Regions from separate parts of the Litoribacillus peritrichatus genome, predicted to be linked through region 1. Evidence: predicted binding sites of a transcription regulator. Region 1 holds the regulator's gene; each other region holds the start of a gene.
What was found. The regulator FNR, encoded in region 1, switches genes on or off when oxygen is low (the NO sensors DNR and NnrR bind a similar motif). The targets are predictions, from matches to a motif close to TTGATNTANATCAA.
Positions count from the first base shown of each region.

Region 1 (7,869 bases):
AGTCACAGCCAAAGAAAAGAACATTCAGATATCGCTTAAATTTGATGACATCACCGGTGACTTTGTCGCAGATTTTAAAAGCGATTTAGAAAGCCACCCTGAAAAATTACTTCTGGAAATCATCCACCCGGTAAAATCCGACTTGGATGTGATTGTCTATCTGACACATCAAATTAATGGCCGCTACATTGGTCAGCTTGCTCAAACCGTTCAGCAAAAGCGCTATCTTCGTGTCTCCGACCCAGATAACAACATATGGGTTTTAGTGGATGAGTTCCAATTCCCGCTAAAAGACACCATCACACTGAAAGCAAATTAATCCCATACCAGCCCTGACCCAATCAGGTCGGGGCGCATGATGCCAGCGTTCAGCGACCTTTATTAACAGCCAGACCCCAGTATATGAGTGATAATCCTTGCTACCATTGCGGCGAATCCATTCCGTCACACATCAACGTCTCCTCCGAAATTGATCAGCAAGAACGGGAATTCTGCTGCATTGGCTGCCAAGCGGTTGCCCTGACCATTTCTGGAGCAGGACTGAGTAATTACTATCGTTTCCGAACGGAAAACGCCCCGCAAGCATCGGATAACGCAAGCCTTCAAGAGAAGTATTCACTGTATGATGAAGAATCTGTCCAAACCCGTTTTTGCAGTTATAACGAGAATATCGCCTCCGCGACCTTACTTATTTCAGGCATCAGCTGCGCAGCCTGTGTCTGGCTAATAGAAAAACATCTGGAACACCTCAGCGGCATAGAAGAGGTTCGGGTTAACCTGACCACCCACAGAGCCACCATCAGCTGGAACACTCAAGACATCAAGTTGAGTGAAATCTTTTACGCCATTGATGCCATTGGCTATCATGCCGAACCCTGGAAAGCCAACCGGGCCGCTCAACAACAGCAAAAAGAGAATCACACTGCCTTGGCTCGCTTAGGAATTGCAGGTATCGGCATGATGCAGGTGATGATGATGGCCAATGCCTTATATTTTGGTCACTACACGGGCATTGATCAGTCCTACGAGTCTTTTATCCGATGGGCCAGTTTATTCCTAACAACGCCCGTTGTGCTTTATTCTTCATTTCCGTTTTTCCAAGCCTCGTTTCGCGACCTCAAAACCCGTCACTTAACGATGGATGTACCGGTGTCCATTGCCATAGCTCTCGCCTTCTCTGCCAGCATCTGGGCCACATTCAAGGGAACCGGTGAGGTCTACTTTGATTCGGTTTGTATGTTTACCTTCTTTTTGTTGTTAGGTCGCTTTTTTGAAATGAAAGCCCGACATCAAAATTCCCAAGCCAGTAATGAGTTAATTGGTTTACTCCCAAACACCACACTGGTTTATAAAGATGGCGAATATCAGATAACCTCCACAGAGCAAATTAAACTAGGCGATCAAGTGCTGATCAAGCCCGGGCATACCGTGCCGTCTGACGCTCGCGTCATCGAAGGCACGGCGGATCTGGATGAATCGGCATTAACGGGTGAATACCTGCCCGTCTCTAAAACCATTGGCGATGAAGTCTTAGGTGGTACCGTTTGCCTGGACCATCCTTTAGTCGTTGAGATCATTAAAATCGGCCACCAAAATACCTTAAACCTCGTTGTTGAGCTGATGAACAAAGCGGAGTCTTCAAAGCCCCGCATTGCCAGAATTGCTGACACCATCGCCAGCCGGTTTGTCGCTGCGGTCTTGATTACGGCCGTCACTGTTTGGGGATGCTGGATGTTTATCGACCCGGATAAAGCCTTTTGGATCGCCTTATCCGTGCTTGTGGTTACCTGCCCCTGTGCGCTTTCGCTGGCCACACCAACGGCTATTACCGCAGCAACTTCCTCCCTTAAACGCTCAGGTCTGGTGATCACCAGCACACACGTACTGGAAACGCTACCAACCACCACCGATGTGTTGTTCGATAAAACCGGAACGCTCACCCAAGGTAAGCTCACCATTGCGGATGTAACAACCGTCGATCAATTGAGTAAAGAAGAAGCCTTGGATATAGCGGCGAATCTTGAAGCCCTTTCAGAACACCCTATTGCCAGAGCATTCCCAAGTTCAACCAGCCCAGCCACAGACGTAGTTATCACGCCAGGTGGCGGCTTATCCGGGGTGATTGACTCAGAAACCTATCATATCGGCCATGCAGAGTTCATTGCACAACAACTGAATTCATCCGAAGTAAAATCGCCAGACTCCAACCATTGGGTCATACTGGCCAACCACGAACAACCGCTGGCTTGGTTCAAAGTAGAAGACACCGAACGAGAAGATGCCATCCAGGCAGTGACAGAAATGACCGAACGTAATCTTCAGGTTCATATGCTGACCGGTGATCGCTCTCAAGCGGCAAAGATCATAGGTGACAAACTCCAAATACCTAACATCCACTCGGGCTTATCTCCGCAAGAGAAACTCGACAAGTTAAATGAGCTGCACGCTCAAAATAAAAAAACGCTCATGATTGGTGATGGCATTAATGACATTCCTGTATTAGCTTCAGCAGGCGTATCCATTGCAATGAGCGAAGCAACAGATTTAGCCAAAACCAAATCGGATATGGTGCTCATGAACGGAAAACTGACAGCCATATCCAAAGCATTTGAAATAGCCGTTAAGTGCAGAAAAGTAATTAAACAGAATTTATCGTGGGCTTTATTGTATAATCTGATTGCTTTACCGCTGGCCGCCACAGGTTACATTCCACCCTGGGCTGCCGCGATAGGTATGTCCACCAGCTCTCTGGTGGTAGTACTTAATGCCGTTAGGCTTCGTAATATTTAAACCAACGAAGCTCAAGGCAACTCAATCAATGCTAATCGCGCGTTAAGAGGTTTCAAGTGGACAGTATTTTATTCCTGATCCCTATTTCGATTATTTTTTTAAGCATCGCTGTTATCGCCTTGGTGTGGAACATTAAGAGCGGTCAGTTTGATGACCTTGAATCACCAGCACATAAAATTCTGTTTGATGACGACGACGAACTCCTTCCTGATGATGCAAAACCTACGCAGAAAAAATAACCCTCCAATCCATTATTGCCTGATCTTACCTATATGACCCCAGATACACTTTCTTTTGCAGCAGCTTTTTTAGTCGGACTTTTAGGCGGTGCACACTGCATCGGCATGTGTGGCGGAATCACCGGCGCTTTCGGCGTCAACACAAAAGGTTCGATCAAAAATCGCCTGGCTTTATCACTGAGTTTTAATAGCGGAAGAATTATCAGCTACACCCTTGCCGGGGTTCTGATTGGTTTAATCAGCACCTTCTTTACCGACATCAACCCGATGATAGGCATGGTACTCAGAATCATCGCAGGGGTCTTTATCATCCTTATGGGGTTATACGTTGCAGACTGGTCTCGTGCGATTACCTCCATTGAAAAAGTTGGCCAGTTTATTTGGAAGTTTATTTCACCTCTGACCAAACCGTTTTTGCCGCCATCCAATCCACCCAAAGCACTGATGCTTGGCTTACTTTGGGGATGGCTTCCGTGCGGCCTGGTTTACAGCACCTTAGTTCTTGCTTCAGCCAGCCCAACGGTCATGGGTTCAGCCTCGATCATGTTTGCTTTTGGCTTGGGTACTTTACCGACCATGCTTTTAACCGGAATGCTCGCTTCACAGCTGACGAGTTTCATTCGAAATCAAAGTGTCAGGTATGTGGCTGCTATACTTATGATACTGATGGGCGTGTGGATTATTTTTGGTAACAGCCAACACATCTTTGGACATGGAAATCATGCGGGTATGGATCATTCGGCCGGAGGTCATTCAACCGGAGATCATTCGAATATGAATCATGGTAATCCAAATGACACGATTGACCATTCTAATATGAACCACTCGGAATCAACTGGCACGATCGATCATTCCAGCATGGATCATTCAGAAATGGATCACTCAAACATGGATCATGGCATGCAAGAGAGCCAGGTTGATCACTCTAAGATGGATCATTCGAAAATGAATCATTAACGTCGCAAAAAACGACCAAATGGTTATAATTTAGAATCACTAATTATTTGATTTGTAAGCCGATGAAATATCCTTGCACTATTTAAGTGCTTTATTGGTTTACTCGCATGTGATATAAAACTCAAAAATTCTTAAAGAAGATACAGAAGATGTCACAAAAAACCTTAAATTCAGTCAAAAGCTGTGGAACGGCCGTTAGCTGCCAGGATTGTACTCTAAGTTCATTGTGCCTTCCTATTTCGCTGGACGGGCACGACGTCGACCGATTAGATGCCATCATCAAACGCGGCAGACCCTTCCAGAAAAGTCACACCATCTGGCGACAAGGCGATGATTTTCAATCGGTTTTAGCAATCCGATCAGGCAGTGTAAAAAGCTTTGTTACCAGCCCATCCGGAGAGGAGCAGATTGTTGGCTTCCACTTTGCCGGTGAGCTGATCGGTTTAAACGGCTTATTTAAGAAGAAGTATCCAATCTCGACCGTTGCCCTTGAGACAACGACCGTTTGTGACATTCCATACGACAGCTTAGACGCACTGGCAGACGACTTACCAGAGCTGAGAGACCAGATTCTTCACAGCATGAGTCAGGAAATATCTGAAGATCAGCAAATGATGCTGCTTCTGAGCAAAAAAACCTCAGATCAGCGTTTAGCTACGTTCTTGGTTTCCCTCTCTGAGCGTTTTCATCGCCGAGGCTACTCTGCAACGCGTTTCAGATTAACCATGTCCCGAAACGATCTCGGTAACTTCCTGGGGTTAGCGGTTGAAACCATTAGCCGTATTTTCAGTAAATTCCAACAGCAGGAAATCCTGAGATTCATTGACAGCAGCAGAGACATCGAATTGCTGGATATGGACACACTTTACGAACTTGCTGACTTGCAAGACAGCGTACAAAGACCTTGCGGCAGTAAATCCGCCAGTTAAAGCCTGTTGATAACGACAAAAATATAAGCCCTTTCGGGCTTATATTTTAAATTGCGTTCCTCTCAAATTCAGTCAGTAATTACTTCATAGCAAGGAACGTACTTGCTGCCCGGCAACTTCATCCGCTTCTGCCGAACAAAAGATTTTAATAACTTATCCAGCTTTTGCATCAATACTTTATCACCGTGCAATTTAAAGGGACCGTGCTTGTGTATTTCAGCAATGCCCTGTTCTTTTACATTACCCGCAACAATACCCGACATTGCCCGCCGTAGCTGTGATGCCAACTGATACGGAGGTTGATCCATATGCAAATCCAATTCGGACATAGTTTTATGAGTCGGCACAAAAGGCTCCTGAAATACCTCATTAATCTTCAGTAACCAATTAAAGTAAAATGCATCCTGAATGGACTTCCGGTGCTCTTTCACCTCAGTCATTCTTTCATTTAAAGTAATTGCTAACTGCTCAGGATCAGCAATAATAATTTCATATAGCTTCTGGGCTTCAGGCCCTAACGTACTGCCAATAAACTCATCGATTTCAATAAAGTAATCCGCAGACTCTTTGGGGGCCGTAAAATACACAGGAAACGCTTGTCCGTGATCACTGCCCATCAGCACGCCGAGTAAATACAAAATTTCTTCAGCCGTACCGGCGCCACCAGGAAACACAACAATCCCGTGGCCCAAACGAATGAACGCCTCCAGACGCTTTTCAATGTCCGGCATGATGATCAGCTCGTTCACAATCGGGTTTGGCGATTCTGCTGCAATGATGCCCGGTTCCGTAAGACCTATGTACCTCGGGGTGCGGATTCTTTGCTTCACATGGGCCACGTTTGCGCCCTTCATCGGCCCCTTCATCGCGCCCGGACCACAACCGGTGCAAATATCAAACCCCCTCAGGCCCAACTGATAACCCACTTCTTTGGTGTAATCATACTCAACACTGCCAATGGAGTGTCCTCCCCAACAAACGATAATGTTCGGGTCCATCCGAGCTTTTAGCGCATTGGCTTGCCTTAGAGTATGAAAAACAGCCTCTGTAATTTGAGCCCCATTGCCTTCCTGACCTAACTCGTCCAAATCAAGCTGAGTACTCAGGTAAATGATATCTCTCAAGACCGAATATAAATTCTCTTTCACCCCTTGAATCATTTTTCCATCTACGAATGCTCTTGCAGGTGCATTCTGAACTTCCAGACACGCGCCTCTCGCCTGGGGCACAATATTGATATCAAAATCGCGATATTGATTTTCAAGCTGTTCTATATCGTCATTATCAATACCGCTGTTCATGACCGCCAACGCACATCGGCGGAATATTTCGTACATTTTTCCTTTGTTTAAACCACTGAGTGTATTCACCTCGTTCATGGACAAAACATCCACACTACCAACGGGTGAAAGCACCGAATAATCAATTACTTCTGACGGCATAATGCTCTCCTTGCCAGTACATCCAATATTAAGTTTAGTCGATCTCATCTAAGCCTTGATGATCACCTTCTTTCACAAAGTGCTTATTCATTAAGTCAGCTAACGTTGCAGCCCATACTTTAAAATCATCCAGGTCCTGTTGGTTACCTGCTTCACTCCACCCAATGGAAATTGAGCGGGCCATAATGGAAACAGCAAAAAGTGATTCCGAATATTTTGAAGTTAACTGCATTATGTGGGCTATTATTTCTTCCTGAAGTTCATCTTGCTTTATGTACCAGCCCCAACCATCTATGGGTTTATTTTCATTCACCCCGTCCAATGGTTCGGACTGATCATCACTTCGTATCAGCATCCAGCCGGTTTTTACGCCTTTGAGCGGTACATCCACAAAGCTGTATGAGGCCCCTTCATGGCAGTTTTCTTCTACCCTGCCAGATACATTAATGACTGGATATTTCATTAATTTGACTTTAATGCCTGAGACAATCGCTTGCTGCCGAAGTTTCGCGATTCTTCTGTCATGCTTTGAAGGCATAATCCACATGATTGATCCAACAACCATCAAAGCCGCCATTAACGTTACTACCATCCACACTTGCATAATTAACCGTACCTTTGAAAAACAACTAAATTGATCTAACTCAGGGTAAAGATCGAGAATTCAGGTGAAACTCGAAGTTGAAACATTAAACACTTACTTCAATAATAGAATCATAGACACATTGGATGGTCTACTTAGAAATAAGTTAAATTCTCTTGGTTTCGAAGAATTGAATGAATTAATGTCGAATTCATCGAATCAGACACTGGAGTTCATTGAGGATACCTGTATGTCCAGTTATAACACAATCTTATTAGCCATTGATTTATCGGACGAATCGGAAAAAGTCATAGAGCCGGCAAAGAGATTCATCACCGCTTTTGACTCCAAAGTTCATGTTCTGCACACCATAGAGCCCTTTGCATTTGCTTTTGGTGGCGATATCCCATTTGATGTCATTGAGGTCCAGGATCAACTGATTGATCATGCAAAACAAAACCTGAAAAAACTCATTGAAAAGACAGAACTTGAAACCGTCGAGATGGACGTCGTGGTAGGTTCGGTTAACTCAGAAGTTCACCGCAAAGCAAAAGAGATTGGAGCGGATCTTGTGATTGTTGGCAGTCATGGCCGCCACGGTTTGGCACTACTGTTAGGGTCTCATGCATCAGACGTGATTCACCACGCTGAATACGACGTACTGGCTGTAAGGATATAACCACTCAGAACCAAAGACTTACGCTTTTAGTCGCTCAAATGGACCACTTCAGATCAATCACGTCAGCTAAATTAACCCAGACTTGTTCTGAAGTGAATCCAAAAAAGACTGAGTGAAATGTATAACGCTCACTCAGTCTTTTAGCCGCTTATTCACCGCCGGCCATGGCCTCCAGTTCCACCCAACGCTCCATCATGTCTTCCAGCGTTTGCTCTGCCTTGGACATTTCTTCCAGCTTGGCGGTTACGTA
Region 1 is NZ_BAABBN010000012.1:485,211-493,079, forward strand. It holds gene ABD744_RS18775 (FixH family protein) at 1-319, shown strand, start outside; gene ABD744_RS18780 (heavy metal translocating P-type ATPase) at 403-2,790, shown strand; gene ccoS (cbb3-type cytochrome oxidase assembly protein CcoS) at 2,847-3,029, shown strand; gene ABD744_RS18790 (sulfite exporter TauE/SafE family protein) at 3,063-3,986, shown strand; gene fnr (fumarate/nitrate reduction transcriptional regulator Fnr) at 4,136-4,915, shown strand; gene ppnN (nucleotide 5'-monophosphate nucleosidase PpnN) at 4,984-6,357, opposite strand; gene ABD744_RS18805 (hypothetical protein) at 6,392-6,961, opposite strand; gene ABD744_RS18810 (universal stress protein) at 7,026-7,619, shown strand; gene ABD744_RS18815 (ATP-binding cassette domain-containing protein) at 7,768-7,869, opposite strand, start outside.

Region 2 (7,869 bases), on a different contig from region 1:
ATGGCACCACAGTGCACTGAAATGAAAGGGTTGTCAGCTCGATTACCCATTTTATGAATGGCGTTCGCTATGATTTCTTTACCTGTCCCGCTGGGGCCTTGGATAAACACCGGCACCTGAGTCGGCGCTATTCGGGTGACCAACTCACGAATGCTTTGAACATTCTGGCTCACACCAACCAATCCCAAATCGTCTTCTTTTGCTTGTCCGGTTTTTAGCTCAGACTCCAGTGTTTGCACTTGTTGTCGCAATTGATTTTTTTCAACCGTTCGTTGCACAATCACTTTAAGAAGGTCAGGGTCAACGGGCTTTGCAATAAAGTCTTCCGCGCCGAGTTCCATAGCTTTTAACGCAAGAGAGCGCTCATCGTGGCCGGTCAAAACCACCACAGGAACGTTTTCATAGCGATTGATGAACGCCAACCCGTCCTCAGGCTTAAAGGTTGGCGGCAACGCCAGGTCATGAATAATAATATCGAAGCCAGCACCCGCCTCTTTAGTTTTATGAAACAACAATTGAGCTTGTTGGCCGTCACCACAAGTAATGACATCGTATCCGGCCTGCTTCAACCAGAGTGCACAAAGTTCGCAGAATGCACTTTCATCATCCACTAGCAGCACTTTGGTTTTGTCAGGAAAAACATGCTCTTGATTCATAGATTTACTCTGGTAAATGTACAATAAATGAGACTGGCCAACCAAAATCTTCGCGATACTGAATATCACCCTGATAAGCATCCACAATTCGACGAACTATGGACAAACCTAAGCCACTGCCGCCACTGCGTTTACTGATGAAAGGCTCAAACAGATGGGCTTGCATCTCTTCTGGAATTTGAGGGCCATTATTATGTATGGTCAAGATTAACGTATTTGTTCCCGCTTCTTTTTCTACGCTTAACAAAATCCGGCCTCCGTCTTGCTGATTGATAAAGGCAGCCGAGTTTTCCAAAATATTAATCAAGACCTGCTGAATTCGAGGGCCATCATAGTGACCTTTCAGCGTTTCTGGTGCCTGGACAACAATGCTAACGTTAAACAAAGACTGAATCTGTTCAACCACCTGGTTGATCAGCAACATCAAGTCCATCTCTGTTTTATGCAGCTCTATTGTGCTTGCATAACTGAGCGTATCCCTGATCAACAGCTCAGCTCGTGCCACCTGGTTCTGAATATGAGATTTGATCACAGGCTCAGTTTGGGCGGATGCCATATTTATAATATTTAACGGATTCCTTAATTCATGAGCAATCGCAGCAGTTAGCCCACCCAGTTCAATCAAGTGCCTTTGCTCAATTCTGGCGCGCTCGGCCTGAGCCTCTACTTTCGCCAGCTGGATGGAACGCTCTAACGAAGCGCAAGTACTGGGTAACAAGGCGGCAAGAATTTCTGCCATATAATGTTTAGCAGGCGCAATGTCTTCCCAGCCATTTAAATAGCAGTGCCACTGAGAACGTTTAACGCAGGTAAACTGCGTGCTATTCCCGGAATCAACCAGAGGTTCACCGTCTGCATCCACTATAGCAACTCCGGCTTTGTGATGACTTCGGTCATACCACATGGTTTCTACGGTTGTGGCCAGATCTTGCCAGGATGTGACTCGGTTCAATTGACTGACCCATTTGTTCAGCGTTGCATCCTCAATCTTGGCACCAGGATAAACCAACCGCTCTGAAATGCGTTTGGCTGGCTCATATAAGAACCAAGCCACCAATAATAATACCGTGGAGTAGACCAAAAGCTGAAAATTCGGCACATGCGATAACTCTTCCAGACCCAGCGGCTCAATCACTACTAACAGCAACCACATTAGTATCATTGAAGCGACGAGCACCAGGAACCACTGTAACGCCTGACTGACCATGCGATTCGCTTCAACCAGCCGATAACGAACCACCGAATAAACAACCAGCACGGCATAACTGGGCAGCGCTAACATTGGGTAAGGAAAGAAACGACTGGGAATGGAGGGAAAAATAAAACTCGTCGCCAATAAAAAGCCCCAGGCACCTACCGCAAAAATAGCCACGATGGAGCGGCGTTGATTGCCCTGACTGCGTTGGAAACCGTACAACAATAAAATATGAGCAAATATACCCACGGCTACCGTATAGCCGAGGTTCAGCCAACCGGAAAAAGCCAGATGAAAAAAACTGGGAAACGCCAACCAAGGCGACAAATAACCTCCGTCGGTAATTACACTGGCAACCGTTACCAGAATGGCCAGGCCATAAAACCAGGGTATTCGCTTGTATAAATTGAATGCTGACACACCCGAATCTTTAAGCCAGACAATGACAAAGTGAAGAAATGAGGTGGGTAACAGAGGATTGGCAAGCAGCAATGGAATTGCAAATTGCGGCTGTTCCTCCAAGGCAAAAATATGACCCAAACACCAAATGGCCATCGACAAACAAAACCCTGCAAGGGCTGGTAGGCTGGAATCTTCCTTGCGGCGGGTCCATAGCCAAATCGCCACACCCAGTGCCGTCAGTACCGTTGCCCAAAGGCTGGTTGTAAACAGAATTTCAATATCCAAACCGTAAACCTTCTTTACAGTCACACACAATAAATCGTCTAGATAGTTTACACAGAGAGTATTTTATTAACCAGCAATCGCCCGTTGAATATTAAATAAATCCTCATGAGCCAGTGTTTATCGGCGCTAACGCTTTCTTAAATAATATTGGCACTCCCCTTGCTCTAACAGATTAAGCACAAGCCGTTCCCAAAATGAAGGAACAGTCAGTTTGCTTGATTAGGATCAATTAAAAACCATATAAACCACTCCACGAAGTGCGAAACCACCTGGCGTAACCCGGTGAATTTACTTTTCAGCGCTCGTGAAATACCTAAAGGCTTACTCTATGTTCGAGTTTCTGACCTCGTTACCCGACTCAAGCTTCCTCTCTCGCATTCAATTTGCGTTTACCGTGAGTTACCACATTATGTTTCCGACCATCACAATTGGTCTGTCTCTGTATATTGCCTTTATGGAAGGTATGTGGCTAAAAACCCAAAAAGCCGTTTACCTGCAGCAGGTCAAATTCTGGATGAAACCTTTCGCTGTCACCTTTGGTATGGGGGTAGTCTCCGGTGTTGTACTTTCATACGAGTTCGGGACAAACTTCAGCGAGTTTTCAGAAATTGTCGGGCCGGTTCTTGCTCCATTGCTTGCTTATGAAGTGCTTACCGCCTTTTTTCTTGAAGCCGGTTTTTTAGGCATTATGTTGTTCGGCTGGAACAGGGTTTCACCCAGAGTACATTTCATCGCTACCTGTACTGTGGCCATTGGTACCGTATTTTCTTCTTTTTGGATTTTGGCAGCCAATTCCTGGATGCACACACCCGCCGGTTATGAGATCGTTGATGGGGTTTTCCATCCAACCAGCTGGATAGAAGTGATATTTAATCCTTCATTTCCTTATCGTTTATCCCACATGCTGCTTGCAACTTGCCTCTCTGCGTCTTTATTGATCGCCGGGATTCATGCTTACTACCTATTGAAAAAGAAACACATTGAGTTTGCCAAAGTAGGCTTTTCAACGGCTATGACAGCGGTATTAATTCTGGCACCTATACAAATCATCGTCGGCGATTTCCACGGTCTGAATGTCGCAGAACACCAACCAGTAAAACTGGCGGCAATGGAAGGCATTTGGAAAACTGAAAAAGGAGCTGATTTGCGGTTATTCGCCATTCCTGATCAGGAAAATGAAACCAACCACTATGAAATAACCATCCCCAAGGCCGCCAGTTTGATCATCACTCATGATTTAAACGGCGAAATCGCTGGTCTCGACCAAGTTTCTGCGAAAGATCGGCCTCCTGTTTCTGTTGTGTTCTTCTCTTTTCGAATCATGCTGGGGTTAGGCGGATTAATGCTATTACTCGGCATTGCCGGTTTAATCGCACGTAAAAAGAACCGTTTATATGACTTCAGGCCGCTATTGAAGTTTTCTGTCTTAATGATTCCTGCAGGCGTCATTGCGACCTTGGCGGGCTGGTACGTGGTAGAAGTCGGCCGCCAACCTTGGCTTGTGCAAGGTTTGGTGCGAACCACTGAGGTGGTCTCTCCTCTGCCTGCGCAACAAGTTGCTTTCACACTTGCATTGTTCGTAACGGTGTACAGCATTCTGTTCTTCACTTATTTGTACTTCATGCGCAAGTTGGTATTAAAAGGACCGGCGGACATTCATTCACTCGCAGAAGTAGAACAGGATTTACCTGCCACCCTGAACCCGGCGCAAGTAGACGTTGGTTACACCCAAGAAATGTCTGATTACATAGACACCCACAACCAAACAACACACCTTGCTGGCAAAGGAGAAAAGTAATGGACATTGCATTGGTTTATTTGTTGCTGATAGGCTTCGGCATTCTTGTTTATGTTCTGCTGGATGGGTTTTCTCTGGGGGTAGGCATCATCTCTCCGCTTCTGAATAACCCGGAAGACAAAGGCATTGCCATGAAGAGTCTTGCACACCTCTGGGATAGCAACCAAACTTGGTTGGTTTTCGGTGGCGTAGTATTATTCGTGGCTTTTCCGGTTGTCTACGCTCATGTGTTATCAAACCTGTATATTCCCATCATACTCATGTTGATCGCGTTGATCTTTCGGGGTGTGGCATTTGAGTTCAGGTTCAAAGCAGACAGCAGCCGTAAATGGTGGGACATCAGTTTTGCCATTGGCTGTACCTTAGCAACATTCTGTCAGGGCTTAATATTAGGCGCGTTGGTTGGCGACATGTCGTCACCAAAAACCATGGATGACCCTGTTCAATGGTTAACTCCGTTTTCAATTCATACGGGCATTGCCCTGGTGGTTGGCTATGCCCTTTTAGGGGCCTGTTGGTTGATCCGAAAAACCGAAAACGGCTTACAACAGCGAGTGAAAGAGCTGGCAAAAGTGTTATTGGTCGCGATGCTATTCTTTATGGCGATGGTCAGCGTGGAAATGCTGCTGGAACAACCTAAAATTGCAGAACGCTGGTTAGATTGGCCAACCAGTTTATGGCTGGCGCCAATGCCGATTTTAACTGTATATTTCGCGTATAAGCTGTGGTCATTACTGAATGACAATAAAGAACCGGGCTTAAAGCCGCTTGCTTATGTGATGGGGCTTTTCAGCACAGCCTTTGCCGGTTTAGTTGCAGGAATATTTCCATACATCATTCCAGGAAGGCTCACAATCTGGGAAGCCATAGCGCCTGACAAATCGGTCTATTTTACCCTGGTCGGCATTTTGATTTTTATTCCGATAATCATTGCTTACAACGTATATAACTACAAAACCTTCAGTGGTAAAACCAGCATCAAGGATGGGTATTAAACTATGAAACAAATCATCCCTGAAACCAGTGACGGCCACGCAGATAAATTTAAGCCAAAACACCCGTTTCGGGATGCAATGGCTTTGTATTTCGGTGGCGTAATAGCCTTGGCAATTTTTGCTTATGGATGCAAAGCTCTGCTGAATTTGATTTAAAATACCAAACAGCTGAAGCGGATATAGCAAGCCCAAAAAAAGCCGTCCAATCATGAGATTGGACGGCTTTTTTTGATTATTCTAACGAATTTAACCCAAGCGAATCACATAAAGACGCTCGTGGTAATTTTGTTATTCACCCTGAGCTTTCACAATAGCGCGGCGAGCTTCATTTACCCCTTCAAAGGCTTGTTTGATAAGCGCGGGGCCTTCGTATACAAAACCACTGTAGATCTGAACCAAACTTGCACCGGCCTCAATTTTAGCGGCCGCTGTTTCTTTGCTGTTAATGCCGCCAACACCAATGATTGGCAATTTACCGTCCAGAGCTTTCGCAAGCTTTTCAGTCACTTGTGTTGATGATTCAAACACCGGGGCGCCACTTAGACCTCCCTGTTCATCACCAAACTCCAAACCTTCGACCTTTTCACGGGCAATGGTGGTATTCGTTGCAATCACGCCATCAATTTTATGTTTTACTAACGTTTTCGCGACCCACTCGATGGCTTCATCGTCCATGTCTGGTGCGATCTTAACCGCAATCGGAACATAACGATTCTTTTCTGCTGCCAGCTTAGTTTGCTCTTCTTTTACTGCTTTGATCAGGGACTCCAACGAATCACCCATTTGTAAATTACGCAAGCCAGGTGTGTTTGGTGAAGAAATATTCACCGTCACATACGTTGCGTAATCATATACTTTGCGCAAGCAAGTCACGTAATCTTCATTGGCGTCTTCCACGGCGGTATCAAAGTTCTTACCGATATTAATACCCAGAACGCCTTTGAACTTGGCCTTTTTAACCTGTTCAACCAGAAAATCAACGCCTTTATTGTTGAAGCCCATACGGTTGATGATGCCTTCGGCTTCCGGCAGACGGAACATACGAGGCTTAGGGTTACCAGGTTGTGGTCTCGGAGTTACGGTACCGATTTCAATGAACCCGAAGCCCAGTGCAGCCAAACCGTCGATACACTCACCGTTTTTATCCAGTCCCGCTGCTAAGCCAACCGGGTTAGGAAATTCAATACCCATCACATCCACAGGGCTGTATGCCACGTTCTGATTTAACAAACCAGCAACGCCGATACGGCTTAGTGCTTGCAAACCTTCCAGTGTCAGCTCATGAGCCGTTTCTGGTGATAATTTAAACAGCATGGAGCGTAGAATTGGGTATAACATGATGAGTTTTAATCCTGATTTTTAAGGCGTTTCAAAGAGGTAGGCTAGTTTAACTATTTTCGAGCGTTGTCACCACGTCTTTGAGCTTGTTTTTCAAACTCAAAGACGATGATTTTTTTGAGTCACCCTTATACACGCTCTATTCGGTCGAACTTGCCTTCTTCCGTAAAGAAAATACAAAACCGACCACGAATACCCTCGCGCGTCACAAAGGGCTGTAAAATATTGGCAGGAAACCGCACCGAGCGTCCATCAATACTATGAGTAACGACAGTGCGGGCCACCCCGCTATAAACACGGAGGTATTCATCCGCTGGTATATTCAAACTGACAATGATGTTTCTTGATCTTTTCATAAACCGAAACATTACTACACATGAGCTAGATTACTCAACTCACGCATAGCAACAGTAAACATAGCCAATTCAGGGTGATCCGTGTTTCGAACTTCGTTCAGCAACGTCAGCCAACGCTTCACCAACGGACTGCTTTCATCGAACCAATTAACCAGACACATACTGACGTGTTGATCCTCTCCTTCGGCCACTTCGCAGTTCATTATATGAACCAACAAGGCTTTCTGCTGCCAATCGAGATCGTCCATCAGCGCCTCACGAGCCAGACCTTGCCAATGGTTCGTCACAGACAAGCCATTAATTTGCTGGATAAACCAGTGAAGCCCCAATTTATGACGCAAACTGAAAAACAGCCCGGCCGTGGTATCAACATCATTTTTAGTTTCACGAGCGGCATCACAAATGGTCAATGAACCGTACAAAGATGGTGTACCTGAAATAAACCGGGCAACATTTTCTGGAATGCCGGCCTCGATATATTCCTGTTTCTGAGACACCCATTCATCTCTGACTGAGTTTGATAAGTGTTCATCCAAATGATCATACAAGGTATCCACCACTGGACGATACATCTTAACTAAATCTTCGAGAGGCTGATCCAGGTTGGTATTGCGTAAAAACCACCGAGTCGCTCTACGAATCAATCGCATCAATCTTTCATGGCAACTGAATTGCAGTTCGCTCGGCACTTTATGATCAAGATCATCAATGGCCTGCCACCAATTTCTTAGACGGAACACATCCCTTGCCACAATAAAGGCTTTGGCAATTTGACCGTCCGGCATCCCGGTAGACTTGCGAATACGGTGTACAAACAGATCACCCATCAAGTTCACAATCTCAT
Region 2 is NZ_BAABBN010000004.1:1,547,779-1,555,647, forward strand. It holds gene ABD744_RS08275 (sigma-54-dependent transcriptional regulator) at 1-656, opposite strand, end outside; gene ABD744_RS08280 (ATP-binding protein) at 661-2,562, opposite strand; gene ABD744_RS08285 (cytochrome ubiquinol oxidase subunit I) at 2,867-4,336, shown strand; gene cydB (cytochrome d ubiquinol oxidase subunit II) at 4,336-5,331, shown strand; gene ABD744_RS08295 (hypothetical protein) at 5,335-5,487, shown strand; gene ABD744_RS08300 (quinone-dependent dihydroorotate dehydrogenase) at 5,620-6,669, opposite strand; gene ABD744_RS08305 (DUF2835 domain-containing protein) at 6,798-7,025, opposite strand; gene ABD744_RS08310 (NAD-glutamate dehydrogenase) at 7,040-7,869, opposite strand, start outside.
Region 2: the regulator FNR is predicted to act here: its motif matches at 2,754-2,767, upstream of ABD744_RS08285 (cytochrome ubiquinol oxidase subunit I).

Region 3 (7,869 bases), on a different contig from region 1:
TTCTGGTATGTATCAGCAGTTGGCTGATATGGGGGTAGAAGTTTGTTTGGTGAGTCCTCAGCCGGAAGAAAATACGCAGCAATTGGCGGATCGTTTTAATGTTCCTTTTAATTTCCTGGTTGATAAAGATTTAGCAACCGCTGAAGCCTTCGGGATTAAAGCGGAAGGTGGTACGCCGGCAGGATTTGAGGCCTTGGGATACGATTCAGACACAGTCAGGCCAACGGTTTTAATTACAAACAGCAAAGGCGAGCTAATTTACAGTGACTTGACTGATAATTATCGAGTCCGACCTGAGCCGGAAGAGTTTATTAAGGTGTTTCAACAGGCGGGGGTGGCTTAGATTTGATTTCTTTGCTTCATTGCAAATACAAAAAAACCGAATGATGTCTCATTCGGTTTTTTTGTATTTAATTCAGTAAGCTAAGGAATTAGCTATTACGCTTTGGCAAAACGTCTTTCAGTTTATCTGCCATTGCCTTAACTGCATTCTCTGTAGTTTCCCAATCGATACACGCGTCTGTTACTGATACGCCGTATTCCATGTTGTCAGAGATTTTCTGGTTGCCCCACTTAAGGTGACTTTCGATCATCAAGCCCACGATGGATTTGTTGCCTTCAAGAATCTGGTTGGCAACGTTTTCCATAACCAATGGCTGAAGCTCAGGCTGCTTATTCGAGTTAGCGTGGCTGCAGTCGATCATGATGTTTTGAGTCACGTCTGCTTTTTCCAGCGCTTGCTCAGACTGTGCAACACTGACTGAGTCATAATTAGGCTTGCCATTACCACCACGAAGAACAACATGGCCGTATTTGTTGCCTTTCGTCTTAACGATAGTGACCTGGCCGGTCTGGTTGATGCCCAAGAATGCGTGAGGGTGTGCCACTGATTGAAGTGCGTTAATGGCTACTTCAAGACCGCCGTCGGTGCCGTTTTTAAAACCGACCGGCATGGATAGCCCGGAAGACATTTCACGGTGCGTTTGCGATTCTGTTGTACGAGCACCAATGGCAGACCATGAAATCAGGTCTTGCAGGTACTGTGGTGAAATTGGGTCAAGTGCTTCGGTCGCCAGTGGAAGACCCATATCTGCAAGATCACACAACAGTTGACGGCCAATGTGCAAACCTTCGTCAATTTTGAATGTGTCGTTCAAGTGCGGGTCGTTGATCAGACCTTTCCAGCCAACGGTGGTTCTTGGTTTTTCGAAATAAACGCGCATAACGAGGTAAAGAGTGTCGCTTACTTCTGCCGCCAGTTTCTTAAGACGCTCGGCATATTCTTTTGCCGCATCAACGTCGTGAATGGAGCATGGCCCTATAACAAGGAATAGGCGATCGTCTTTACGGTCCAGAATGTTCTGAATGGTATGACGACCTTCGGCAACTGAGTTTGCTGCGGCTTCTGATAACGGCACGTCTTTCTTTAAACCGTGCGGTGTGATTAATAATTCTTGTGATTCCACATTTACGTTTTCTAACTGCTCTGACATTTCTGGTACCTAATTACTTCCTGATCTTCGAGCGCGAATCGATCGTTAATAAGACTATTGATGAGAGATAAAAAGACTCATCCTAAATAAGAATTTCAAGTCGTGTACGCTTCGGAGCTAAAAATTCCGTTGGCGAAACATTATGGACTCAATTTCACTGTTAGTGAATAGTAAAACCCTTTGATTACAGGAAAGTTTAAAAAAACTTGCTTTGTTGATGATCCAAGCCAGATTTCTTTCTCTTTCAGGCAAGGAGCATCAAACTAAGGGTTTAAAAAGCGTAAGGCTTAAAAGAAAGCGTACTTTGCGCCGATCAGCATTAAGACAGAGGCAAGAATCGGATGAAGTACTTTGTCCGGAATGTTGGCGCCAAGTTTCGTACCCACCATGATGGCAGGTAAAGAGCCTATTAACAGGCTTCCTAACAACAAGAAATCAACATTCCCTAAAAAGATATGCCCAACACCGGCAATCAGCGTAAGTGGGACTGCGTGAGCCAAATCGGTGCCCACAATTTTTACGGATGTCAGTTTCGGATACAAAATCATTAATACCGCAGCGGCAATTGCACCTGCACCCACAGACGACAGAGTTACTAAAACGCCTAGAGAAACGCCCATTAAGAAGGTTAATACGTCTTGCTTCTTGGTGGTAATAAAGTCCTGAGTTTGAACAATGTCCTGAGCAATGTTTTGCCTTAAACGCGATTTAAACAGAATGACGGCCGAGGTCATGATTAGCATGAAGCCTAAACTCGTGGTGAGTAGGTGGCTGTAGGTTTCAGGCTCATCAAAATAGGTGTGCAGTAAAAATACAGTGATACCAGCAGCCGGCAAACTTCCTGCCGCCATCAGCCCCATTAAACGCCAACGAATGGTTTGTTGTTTGTAATGGGCCAGTACTCCGCCTGACTTAGTAATGGAGGCGTACATAAGGTCTGTGCCCACAGCAATATGCGGGGGAAACCCAAAAAGCAAAAGCAGAGGGGTCATTAACGAACCTCCGCCTACGCCTGTGATGCCAACGGCCAATCCAACGGCTGCGCCAGCAAGAATATAAAGAAGTATTTCCATTTATGTGGTCTAGTCTAGTATGAATATCGGACAATTAATTGATTATGACTGGTAAATCTATAGCTTTATATCTATTCTGAAAAAGAATATTTACTTATATTTTTATAATGTTTTGGACTATTATCAATATTGATAATTGTTCTGGTCTGAATTTTTGAAAGATTTGCTAGTCTTAGGCAAGACAAACCAATCTGGAGGGTGTATGAAGTTACAACAGTTGCGCTATATCTGGGAAGTTGCGCACCACGATCTCAATGTGTCTGCAACCGCGCAAAGTTTGTACACCTCTCAACCCGGTATCAGTAAACAAATTCGACTTCTGGAAGATGAGCTCGGTGTCGAGGTTTTTTCAAGAAGCGGAAAACACCTGACTCATATCACCCCTGCCGGTGAAGAAATTATCCGTGTAGCCGGTGAAGTACTTCGTAAAGTAGAAAGCATTAAACAAGTGGCCCTTGAGTTTAGTGATGAGAGCAAAGGCAACTTGGCGATTGGAACGACTCATACGCAAGCCCGTTATGCTTTACCGCCTGTGATCAGCAGCTTTATACAGCGCTTTCCGGATGTAGCATTGCACATGCACCAGGGAACACCGATGCAAATCTCTGAGATGGCGGCGGATGGTACGGTGGACTTTGCAATAGCAACCGAAGCGCTTTCTCTGTTTAATGACCTGATCATGATGCCTTGCTATCGCTGGAATCGCTCTATTGTGGTTCCTAAAGATCACCCTCTAGCGAAAATTGACAAGCTTACGTTGAAAGAACTGGCCGAATACCCGATTGTTACTTACGTATTTGGTTTTACCGGGCGTTCAAAACTGGATGAAGCCTTTGAAAAAGAAGGTTTGAAGCCAAAAGTGGTGTTTACCGCAGCGGATGCCGATGTTATTAAAACGTATGTGCGTTTGAACTTAGGGGTTGGTATTGTGGCCCATATGGCCGTTGATCCAGAGGCGGATTCTGATTTGGTCTGTCTGGACGCAAGCCACTTATTTGCTGCCAGTGTCACCAAGCTCGGCTTTCGCAGAGGCACTTATATCCGTGGGTATATGTATGACTTCATTCAGTCTTTTGCTCCACACCTGACGCGTGAAACGGTGGATGCTGCAATAGCCTGCCACAGCAAAGCAGAGCTGGACGAAATATTTAAAGACGTCGAGCTGCCCGTTTATTAGTGATGAAAGTTAGCCAGGAAAGTGAGTCTGGCAAGTTTGTCTGGGAATAGTAAAACTGAAAAAGCGCATTGATTACCCAAGTTCAAAAGTGGGTCATGATGCGTTTTTTTATATCTGAATTGATCTCCCTCATCCCCAATCTTCTTTTATTTAGCTAAGTTATACATATTAACGGGTCTTTAAGGGTTTAATATGCGTGATTTATCTGCAATGGAATTGTGTCAAAGCTCTTCACTCATAGCCGAATGGTCCAAAGGGGTGGGTGTGGTTCGTCACAGCGATGAGACCATATTGAAACTGAATGAAACCTGCAAAAGGTTAGGTCTTTCTTTTGAATTCGTGGTGCCGTTACTCAAGGCTGCAGACATCGTTTGCAATCAGGCTATGTGGCTTGTGGCTCATATGACGTATGCAAAAGAAGTGTTGTTAGACGGCACACCTCTGAGACTGGAGCAGTTTAAACGTGATCCTCAGGGTCATACCGGAGGTTCATTGAATATGGTACCTGCGTATGTGGGGTTTCTCACTGCAAACGCCATTACCGGGGAGCGCAGAGATTGGTTGATGGGGCAGGGGCATTGTGTCGCGGCAATTGATGCGGTTAATTTGTTGTTGGGTAGAAGCTCCCAAGCCCACCTTAATCGTTATGCCTTAAACAATGAGGGACTGACTCGCTTTGTCAGGGATTTCTACAGTTATCGAATAATGAACGGTGGGTTACCTGAATCCCCTATTGGCAGCCATGTTAATGCTCATACAGCGGGCGCGACAATCGAAGGCGGCTATTTAGGTTTTGCTGGCTTGCAATACGTTCATCAGCCTTTGCCAGAAGAAAAGCTGGTCGCGTTTTTAAGTGACGGAGCGTTCGAAGAGCAAAGGGGCAGTGATTGGTCTCCGAGGTGGTGGCGTGCTGAAGATTGTGGCCTGGTCGCTCCGATAATGATAGCCAATGGCCGTAGAATTGATCAGCGTACCACCAGCCAGCAGTTAGGGGGGGCGGACTACTTTATAAAACATTTGAAGCTGCATGGGTTTGAGCCAAATGTATTTGATGGTAGAGATCCCGGTGCATTTGCGCTTGAAATTTTGAGTCAGGAAGCGTCTTTGAAACACTCTGCCGAGCTTATTAAGGCGGGAGAGCTGAAATACCCTGTAAAGTTGCCTTATGGTATCGCAGAGACTGAGAAAGGCTATGGTTTTTATGGGGCAGGAACCAACCCTGCACATGGCACGCCATTACCCGGAAACCCAAGTAAGGATGAGGAGGCCAGGGATCTCTTCAATCTCAGTGCTAAGGCGCTTTTTATCGATGAACCGGTATGGCGTCGGGCTGCAGGTGTGCTCAATAATCATGCCGCGTCGGGGCAAGAAAAAGAACATGATTCAAGTAATCAGCTATCTCCCATTAAAGTTCAGTTACCAAATTTGTCTTTTCAGGACACAGCTTCCATCGACTCGCCCACTGCAGCTCTGGATCGATACTTTTCTGAACTTGTCTCGTTAAATCCTGAATTACGAGCCCGCGTAGGAAATCCGGATGAATTAAGTTCGAATCGTTTTATTGAGACGTTGAAGAAATTAAAACATCGGGTGACTGAGCCTGAAGTTGGGGTGGATGAGGCATTAGACGGTGCTGTAATTACTGCTTTGAATGAGGAAGCGGTCATTTCTGCTGTGTTAGCCAATCGTAAAGGACTAAATATCGCTGTCAGCTACGAAGCCTTTGCCGTAAAAATGCTAGGAGCATTAAGGCAATCCATTATTTTTTCCCGACACAAGAAAGAGCTCGGACAACCTCTGACCTGGCTTTCGGTTCCGGTAATTGCGACTTCGCACCTATGGGAAAATGGCAAAAATGAACAGAGCCATCAGGACTCAACCTTTTGTGAAGCTATGAATTCTGAGATGTCTGATGTTTCCCGTGTTGTTTTTCCAGCGGACAGTAACAGTGCTGTAGCTGCAATCCACCAGTGTTACTCTTCACATGGTGCGATTTATACCGTGGTGGCTCCTAAAGCGAAGATTGGTCATCAGCTGACAGGATCTCAGGCTATAACTCTGGCGGAAGAGGGCGCAATAAGATTGGTTGGGTCGGGTCGAGAGGACATTCAATTGATTGCGGTTGGTGCCTACCAGTTGATCGAAGCGTATAAAATTGCAAACAGATTAAGGGATTCTGGTCATGCATTCAGCTTGGTCTATATCCTTGAACCTGGGCGTTTTCGGTGTGGTCGGGATGAACTTGAACGGAGCTATGTTTCAAATAAAATGGAGGTGATATTTGGTTCGCCGAATCAGAGGTTGTTTTTGGTGCATGGTCGACCCGAACATTTCTTAGGCGTATTAAGACCTCTGGATTTAGGGCCAAAGCATTGCTCTGCGCTGGGTTATATAAATCGTGGCGGTACTTTGGATACAGAAGGACTTTTGTTTGCTAATAAATCAACCTGGGCCCACGGTCTGTTAGCTCTGGAAACGTTGAACTCAGAAATAGCGGGGATATTAACTGAGGAAGAGAGGAATGCAGCGAAAGGTATTGGTAACCCCTACGATGTAATTTCTGAACCAAGGCGATAGCAAAGGCGTCTGCTTTTAGGCAGACGCACTTTTTTAGATAAAATCCAAATCTTCCGACATGGAGTTAAGCGTGTCTTGCAATTCCGCTTTTTTATCCGTTTGCTCTTCCAAAACTTCTTTCACAAACTTCAAATAGACGGTATAGATCTTGTGGCTACCGTCATCGTATTCGACGACAAAGAATGGCGCTCGGGTAACGTTGTACTTTGCAGCCAACATGAAGCCTTCGCTGGTTTCATCCCGTTCATCCGCTGTTACGAATCGATCCAGGTGTTTGAGTTGATCATGTTTTGCCATTTGATCAATCACATCCTGGCATTTCTGGCAGTCAGTACCGTCTGCTTTTACTTTTCTTACAAATGTTATCTTCATTTTTACAGCTAAGTCTTTATCTATTACTTTGCCGATGAGGCTTATTCTTTCAGGTTAAAGTCTTTCAGATTAAGCCTTATGGACTTTATTTTTTAGAGTCTATGTTGGCTGCATGCAAACCACATTCTTTGTGCGTTGCCTCTTCCCACCACCAACGACCTTCACGTTCATGCTGGTTTGGTAAGACAGGACGAGTACATGGCTGGCAACCGATGCTGGTATAGCCTTGTTCGTGCAACTTGTTGTAAGGTACATCAAACATGCGGATATAATCCCAAACTTGCTCGGATGTCCAGTTGGAAAGCGGGTTAAATTTAATTAATTCTTTCCCCGGGCCAGAAAACGTATGATCATTCTGGATGACAGGCACGTTTGAGCGGGTTGGACTTTGATCTTTTCGTTGACCTGTAATCCAGCCATCCAGAGTCGCTAATTTGCGCTTCAGTGGTTCAATTTTACGAACACCGCAACATTCTTGGTGGCCATCTTCAAAAAAACTGAACAAGCCTTTTTCTTTAACAAAGGGTTGTAGCAGCTCCTGATCTGGCGTCATGACTTCAATATCGATGCCGTAGTGCTTACGAACCGCTTCCATGTATTGGTAGGTTTCTGGGTGAAGACGACCGGTGTCGAGAGAAAATACTTTGATGTCTTTGCGGACTTTTCGTGCAATATCAATCAAAACAACGTCTTCCGCGCCACTGAACGAGATCGCAATGTTGTCTATGTTCTCCAGTGCAAGTTCAAGAATTTTGCGTGGAGAGGCATTGTCGTATTCTAAAGCAAGTTGTTGAACGTTTAAGTTACTCATCAGTCTTTATCCGGTTGTATGCCAATATGTTTTGGCTCAATTCTTTAGTACAAACTCATGTGAAAAAGTTTGTCTATTGATTTGTTATTTCAAATTTGGCGTAGAATACCAGAGGCTTATGCAATTGCGAAATAACACAAACGAATTAGCATTGCTCTTTAAGTAATAACTCGCTAAAGTTTCGCCCATATTCAACGTCGGTCAACATGGTCGACATTACTTTGCATACATTTTGTTAATTAGGAGCGTTACGTGGAACTCGCATGTCTTGACCTTGAAGGGGTATTGATTCCTGAAATCTGGATTGCTTTCGCCGAAAAAACTGGAATCGAAGAGCTTAAAGCGACAACTCGTGATATTCCGGAT
Region 3 is NZ_BAABBN010000004.1:757,490-765,358, forward strand. It holds gene ABD744_RS04645 (peroxiredoxin family protein) at 1-343, shown strand, start outside; gene ABD744_RS04650 (3-deoxy-7-phosphoheptulonate synthase) at 432-1,493, opposite strand; gene ABD744_RS04655 (sulfite exporter TauE/SafE family protein) at 1,781-2,566, opposite strand; gene cysB (HTH-type transcriptional regulator CysB) at 2,769-3,743, shown strand; gene ABD744_RS04665 (phosphoketolase family protein) at 3,936-6,320, shown strand; gene ABD744_RS04670 (hypothetical protein) at 6,354-6,692, opposite strand; gene ABD744_RS04675 (phosphoadenylyl-sulfate reductase) at 6,778-7,503, opposite strand; gene thrH (bifunctional phosphoserine phosphatase/homoserine phosphotransferase ThrH) at 7,756-7,869, shown strand, end outside.
Region 3: the regulator FNR is predicted to act here: its motif matches at 3,863-3,876, upstream of ABD744_RS04665 (phosphoketolase family protein).

Region 4 (7,869 bases), on a different contig from region 1:
CATCAGGCGAAATAATAATGTCCAGAGGCGTTGTGCCACCCAGCTCCTGATCAATCACCGACATTCCCTGATAAATTTCAGTTTCCGAATCAAAGTAACCGATGAAACTGTTTTCAACTTCAAGTCGGGAAATACCATAAACAGAAATAACGGTCATGATCACTGAACACAAAGCAATCAACTTAAAATGACGTTGAGTAATACCGGCAAAGAATAAAGTAAAAGATTCAGTAAAATCGTGCTCTTCAACAGGCTCATCGACCGACAGCAACAACATTAAAACAGGGAAAATAATGAAGGTCAGGAGAAACGCCAACCCCACTCCGGTTGCCATCATCCAGCCAAACCCGATCACGGGCTGAATGTCTGAGAAAATCAGCGACATAAACGCAACGATGGTGGTCAAAGAGGTGTAAAAACAAGGTTGGATCATTCGACGCGTAGTCGCTTCCACCAGCTGAAACTGGCTGGCATTTGGCATTTCCAGGTGCAGTTCCCTGAACCGTACGACCAAATGAACACACATGGACATAGTAATGATCAGAACTAAGGACACAAAATTAGACGAAATCACCGTTGCCCGCCAATCAAGAAAAGCAAGTAAACCAACCAACCACAGACTGGTTAATAAGCAACTCATGAGCGGAATCACCACCCAGCGCACTTTTCTGAAAATAACAGTAAGCATAGCGATCAGAAATAACACCACACCAATGCCAAAAGTCAGCAGATCATCCTCAATGAAGCTAATCATGTCTGAGGTAATCATAGTGACGCCGCCAAGGAAGATATCTGCATTGCCACGATGCTCTGCCAGTATCGACCTGACATCTTCAATCATTCGGCTTTCACGTTTTAAACGCTCAGCGTTATACTCCGCAAATTCAAGTGAAGCCTTGTCCAACGCCTGTTGCTTAACAAGATTATCCGGTTCCGTACCTATCTCTTCCCGCAACTGATTGCGACGATCTAAAAGGCGAAAGTATTCATCGTCCCGTTTCAGACTGACTTGCAAAGCCGTTGTTTTGCCATCTTCACTCACCAAAAGCTGGTTATAAAGCGGGCTGGTTTTGAACTCCTTCAATGCCAACTGCTTATCCACTCCCGGCGTCATAAGCGTTCGCATGCCCTGAGATAATTCAGTCAGGGTAATTCTCGGGCTATCCAGCAAAGGAACATTAAGAATGCTCACAACGGAAGACACCGCACTTAACTTCTCAAGTTTGGTCGACATCAGACTGATATCATTCAAACTTTGATCACTGATGATGTTGTTATCGTGTGGTGCAAACGTGACAAACAAGAAATCATCGGCACCAAACTCTTTAACGGTCTCACGGTAATACCGCAAGTCTTCATCATTTTCTAAGGTTAATGAATCGGCCGAAGCATCAATTTTAAAAGACTGTCCCCAGTAAACGGCGGAAAGTGACAACACGATGATCAAACAGACCCAAAGTTTAGGACTCGATAACACCACCGAACGATAAAGCGAAAACATAGAAATAACTTCCCTGCCGAAAAAACACTTAGATATTAAGTACTAATAAGTTTGTTATAATTAAATTATTGATTTTGAGTGATCAAAAAAATTTTAGTGCGACTATAAACCAACTTCCCATGAGTTGATACGTCATTGATCAAAATCAATACAAGTTTTGCTGTTCATGGTTAGTATTATGAGTAATAAGCTCAGATAGGTTTGGCAAGAAAATGACGTTATTTCGCTGGAAACCAGAATACGCCGTGGGTATCAAGCAGATTGATAACCAACATCAGACTTTGATTGCCTTGATAAATGAACTGCACGACGCCATCGAGTCCAGCTTTACACCGGAAAAGCTCAACTCTGTTCTGCAACGCCTATTTGATTACACCCGCTACCACTTCACCACGGAAGAAAACCTGATGGAAGCAAGTGGTTACCCCTCAGACAAACTTAAAAAGCATAAAAAGCAACACCAGCTTTTCATTGCCGAGCTTAATGGTTGCCAAACCGATCTGGACAGCATGTCCGTTGAAGATGCCATCATCATTCAGGAGTTTCTGGTTAATTGGCTCAAGAACCACATATTAAAAATAGACACCCAGCTCGCCGAATATTTAATCAGCCACCCAATACAGACTCCTCAGTCAAACGAAACCCCAGATAGTTCGGCTAACCTTGCAGAAAATACTCGGCGAATTGCAGAAGAAATAAAAGAGATTGCAGAGCACGCCTATCGCGATACTCTGCCAAAAGAGCAGGCAGTCAGATTACTGTACCTTGCGGATAAGCTGCTCAACAGTCTTGAGCAGCCCTGACCTCATACCAATCAGCCCTGTTCGAGCAAGTACCTTAAATCAATGATAGCGGCGTGCGCTCTGGAAATATAAGACGCCATCACCAAAGAATGATTCGCCAGCATACCAAAACCCTCTCCATTAAGGATTACCGGGCTCCACACTGAGTCCTGAGTTGCTTCAAGTTCACGAATAATTTGCTGCAGACTCACTTTGGCGTTTTTCTTTTCTAAAACAGGACGAAAGTCCGTTTCAATGGCCGTCAAAATTTGAATCAACGCCCAGCTGGTGCCTCTCGCCTGATAAAACACATCGTCAATTTCAAGCCAAGGCGTTTGTACAATTTCAATGTTTGCGATTGGCGTTGACGGTTGAGTCACGGTATCACCCGCTAACGAAGTATTGATTCTTGGCTTACCCACCGCAGCACTTAAACGCTGAGATAAACTGCCCAGACGAGTTTCAACATCCGATAACCAACGCGCTAAATTATCGGCCCGAGCGTAAAACTGCGCTTCCGGTTTGTTTGGATTTGCCAAGCGTCCCAAGTAAGACGTTAAGTAGTTATTCGCATCTGAATACTGAGATTCGGAAGATGGAAAAAAGCGACTTCGATGATCAAAGTTCAACAAAGGCTCAGCCTTAGCTAAATCCTTATCTTCGGTAGATTGGGACTGTGAGCGGCTGAAATCTCTTCGGAAAGCCCTGGCAATGTCCCGTACCTGAACCAAGACACCGAATTCCCAGTTCGGCATGTTGTCCATCATTAGGCCCGGCGGCACCACATCGTTGGAAATATAACCGCCCGATTTGTTCAACAAAGTATCGATGATTTCAATCAATGTATAAGTCGTGACTGAGCCTGTTACCAGATTCTGACCGTTTTTTTCTGCATACACAGAAGAGCTTTGCACAACATCAAACGAATCAGGCTCTGAACTCCAATACCAGCCTAAGAGGACTAATAAGAAAGCCAAAACTCCCACCCCCGAGGCAGCTACATACCAGGTTTTTCTTTCCATTACTCGCTCCATTTCTTTATTTTATATGATATTTATTGACTGAATATACTACTGCGGTTCACCTACTGGCTTACCAAATAAGTACCCTATTGCACCATCCAATCCCAGAGACTTGAGCACCTGGTACTCCTCTTCCGTCTCCACGCCTTCTGCATACACTTTAATATCCAGGTTATGGGCAATTTGTACCAGCGACCGAATGTAGAACTGGTTGTCCTTCGATAGATGCACATCACGAATGTAACTTCTGTCCACTTTCAGGTGATCCACTTTTATGCGGTTAAGATAACTGAATGTGCCAGAACTTGCACCAAAGTGATCAATCGCCATATGCATACCGCTGTCTGTCAGCTCTTTAGACAGCTTAATCATGGCTTCCGCATCATGATGCAGTGCATACTCGGAGACTTCGATCACAATCCGGTTAGACAACGCCTTATTTTCATGAGCAATCTGCTTTAACCAAGCCACAAACTTCGGCGATACCAGCGATTTCGGTGACACATTGATGGTTAACCTCAGATCTTTCGGCTGGCTGGCCATCAACGACATCGCTTTCGTGATGATCAAGCGATCGAACGCTTCGGTCCACTGATAACGTTCTACCATCGGCCAGAATAATGAGGCTGTCACCAAGCTGTCTTTGTAGTCCGTTCTGGCCAACACTTCATAATCCAGCGCGGAACTGATGCCAAACTGTTTAACCGGCTGATACAGCAGTTTCACTGCACGTCGATCCATGACCTGCTCAAGGTAGCTGCGCCATGCTTGATCGCCCATGACACCGTCAGCTTCTTTGGAGTCATTCATCGACAACATAAGTACGCAATTTCGCCCACGACCTTGCGCTCGACGCAACGCCTGATCCGCAAGGCTGATCAGTTCGCCTGTGGAAGGAATCGGCTGGTTACCCACATCGGAAAAGTAACCCAAGCCGATGTGCATTCGATCTAACATATCTTGCTGGTTCGCAACCGACTCCAGCATTGATATCTGTTTGAACAATTGCTGCAACACCTGAAACGCATATTCCCGGTCAATGTCCGGTATAAAGATTCCAAACTCAGCCCCTTTTAAACGGGCCGTAACAATCTTAGAGTGGTCTTTTCTGAACTCTTTAATTTGATTGGATATCTGAACCAAAAGCTCATCGGCTTTTCCAGTACCGTGCTCCTGATTAAACTTATCAAATGCGCGTACCCCGATCAGGATCAAAGCTCCGCTCTGACATCCCTGCCGAGGGTCCAGATACGACTTAAAATGAGCCACGAAATCCCGGCGATTCGACAAACCGGTCAAGGAATCCCGATAAGACATTTCCCTGAGCTGTTCAGTCATCTCCGCCTGATCAGAAAAAAGCTGACCCAATTTTTCAGCCATGCCGTTCATAACCATCACAACCCGACGAAGCTCTCTGGCTTTTGGTAAAGGAATGGTCTGAAAGTCCCGATTTGAAATGGCGTTGGCTTGATGCTCCATATCCGACAAAGGTTTGAGCAAAGCTCGCATGAATAACACGATCATCAGCAACGTCACCATCATCAACATCAAGACCCACACGATCATGGTGCTGGAAATGTTCCAAAGTTTTAAATAACTCTTCTCTGTATTGGGCGTTACGAAAATCCGACCGTATTGCTGCCAGCCATCCGAAACCTCTGCCTCCGAGGTAATGCTGGTAAATAAAATAGTCGATTTAAACCAGACGGGTACTTTACTGGTGTTTTGCTCAGCAATCTTTTCGATCAACAGGCGACCATCCACTGAAAAAACCCGAATACTGAGGTATTCCCCGCCATCAAACATTGCATTAAGCAAGGTCTCAAGACTGCCTTTGTCGTTCTCACGCAACGCCGTATTCATCGAAATGGCGAGCGAACGGGCAGCATCCTCAGCATTGGTATTCAACTGACGATTCAAATGCTCTTTAACTGACCACACACCAGAAATCAGATTCCCGGCCAGCGCCAAAAACAACACCATCATGGTCATTACTACAAGTCGTTGAAACAGGGTCACGACTAACTCTCCTTTTCAGTCTAACTTCCCCAGGACGGGTATACTCTCAATCCGGGATTACGGTTTCAAGGCAGTTTATGGTTGAGGCGCCTCTAATAACCCCATTGGATCGTACTCTGCCATTTTATCCAGAAACTTAGCCCACATAGACACTCGGGAAGCTCCGCCAAGGCGTACCGTTTTCCCAGACATTTTATTCAACCAAAAGCCATTACCATTAAAACTGTACACGGGCACCAAGTCTCTTCTTTCCGGAGCCGGTTTAATTTGCGGAATTAAATTATCTAACACTAAAGGCACTGCGGAAGGTTTGCTGTAATAGGCCAACACCATATGTGCTTGCTTCAATTCAATGGCCTTTACATAAGTTATTCTAAGTTTTTCAGGGTCAACGCCTGCTTTAATCAGGCTAAAATACTTTGCTAAGGAAAAATCTTCACAATCTCCGGCGCGCCGCTGTAAAGACTCGTAAGGGGTTGCCCAGTAATCTTCAACCCCCCAATGCCTTTGATCACTGATAAAACGAACCGATTCATTAAAATACTGATTAACCCGCTCCAGTTTTTCAAGCTCGGGCAAAGACCGAACGTCGGTTAACATCTGCTGAAAGTCCGCTTTCACATCATCACTGATTTTAGTGCTGGCCACGACCAGCCAGACTGGCGAAATCAGGATCAGCCACTGAAGGCTACGCACAATAAAATAGCGCTTTAACCGAACCATGAGATTAAACCCGCATCATGAGCAAACACTGCCAGCGTGTTTTCCAACGTAAATGTGTAACATCCTGTATACCCCGTTTCAATCTGAAACCTTTGATTCATTGCTTTAGCACTGACTAAGCCTATACAGTTAATCTGAAAGCTGTCTATAGTGAATTGGATAAATATTCACTTCATCAATATTTACTACAAGACAACCTCAGCAGTTAGACTAAACTACAACCTACTGAGAATAAAATAAAAATCTCTACAAACATCCGATATACCATGCGTTATCATTATTCAGGATTATTGGCTAATTTACATGACAGACACTGGCACGCCTAGAAACACCTCTACCGTTAGCAAAGCCACCACGCAATCACGTCGATTGATTAGCACCTGGCAGAGCTTCAACAAATCAGGCTGGAACACCGATAACTTAAAACAACTGTCTCTCATAAACCAGCGACTGATTGGCTACGCAGAGCGCTATCAAGATGAAGATCATCTGACGGTCGCCCAGGCCATCGATAAAATACTGACCCAACTCATTGATTCAGAGCAGACCCAGGATTTAGAAACACTCACCCAACGGGTACGGGATCTGGCCAAAATCACATTGCGTAAGTCCGATCAGGGCAATGCCTCTTCGACACCCCAGCTGAAATTACGAAAGCCTATATACTTAGCCATCCTTGATACCAACTACGCAGAAAAACTGTCCCGTCAACTCAGTTATTTCGGATTGCAGTGCAAAATACTGTCAACGGTTAACGAACTGGAACAGCATTTAAGAATCACCCAACCGTCAATTTTAGTAATGGACGTAGATTTTGCCGGTGATCCAGATTCCGGGATAGCATTCGTTGAAAACCTGTCTTCTGCGAATACACTGAATTTTCCTGTCAGTTTCCTGTCGAAGGGGCGAAGCTCATTAGAGACGCGGCTGAAAGCCATTCGAACGGGCAGTAAATCTTTCTACCTTGACTCCATTGATCCTGGCCGACTCATAGAACACATGGATACCGAGGGCAGTGATAGCCAGGACAACGACTATCGAGTACTGGTGCTCGACGACTCCAGATCTCAGGCCCACTTTATCGACACCACGCTGAAAAAGGCGAAAATGACGGCCAAAGTCATTACCGACCCCATGCTGATTCTGGATACTCTGGAAGAGTTCCAGCCTGACCTGGTCATTCTCGATATGTATATGCCTGGCTGTACCGGCTCTGAGCTGGCGAACATCATTCGACAGCATGAAAAATGGGTCAGCATGCCGATCATTTTTCTGTCCGCAGAAGATGACATCAACAAACAACTGCAGGCCATGAGTCTGGGAGGAGGCGATGACTTCCTCACCAAACCTATTAACCCGGACTATTTGATCCGAACCATCAGAAACCGTGGTAAACGCGCCAAATCTTTATTAGCACTCATGGTTCGGGACAGCCTGACAGGCTTATACAACCACACGCACACGCTTCACTGCCTGGAAAGTGCCGTACAAAATGCACAAAGAGAAAATACATCCTTGTGTTTTGCGATGGTAGACATTGACCACTTTAAAAAGGTAAATGACACCTACGGCCACCCAATAGGCGATAAGGTCATTAAAAGTTTGTCACTATTTTTACGACAACGTCTGAGAAAAAGTGATGTTATTGGCCGTTATGGTGGCGAAGAGTTTGCGGTGGTTTTGCCAAACACGGCGGCCACTGACGCCGTCATGATAATGAACGAAATCCTGGCCAAATTCAGAAAAATCGCCCAATCTGCCGGTGACACGGACTTTTTCGTCTCATTCAGCTGTGGCATTGCTGCACTGTCACCGGGCATGG
Region 4 is NZ_BAABBN010000007.1:1,278,275-1,286,143, reverse strand. It holds gene ABD744_RS15475 (efflux RND transporter permease subunit) at 1-1,501, opposite strand, end outside; gene ABD744_RS15470 (bacteriohemerythrin) at 1,714-2,304, shown strand; gene ABD744_RS15465 (DUF2333 family protein) at 2,316-3,305, opposite strand; gene ABD744_RS15460 (bifunctional diguanylate cyclase/phosphodiesterase) at 3,354-5,324, opposite strand; gene ABD744_RS15455 (transglutaminase-like cysteine peptidase) at 5,400-6,047, opposite strand; gene ABD744_RS15450 (GGDEF domain-containing response regulator) at 6,351-7,869, shown strand, end outside.
Region 4: the regulator FNR is predicted to act here: its motif matches at 1,637-1,650, upstream of ABD744_RS15470 (bacteriohemerythrin).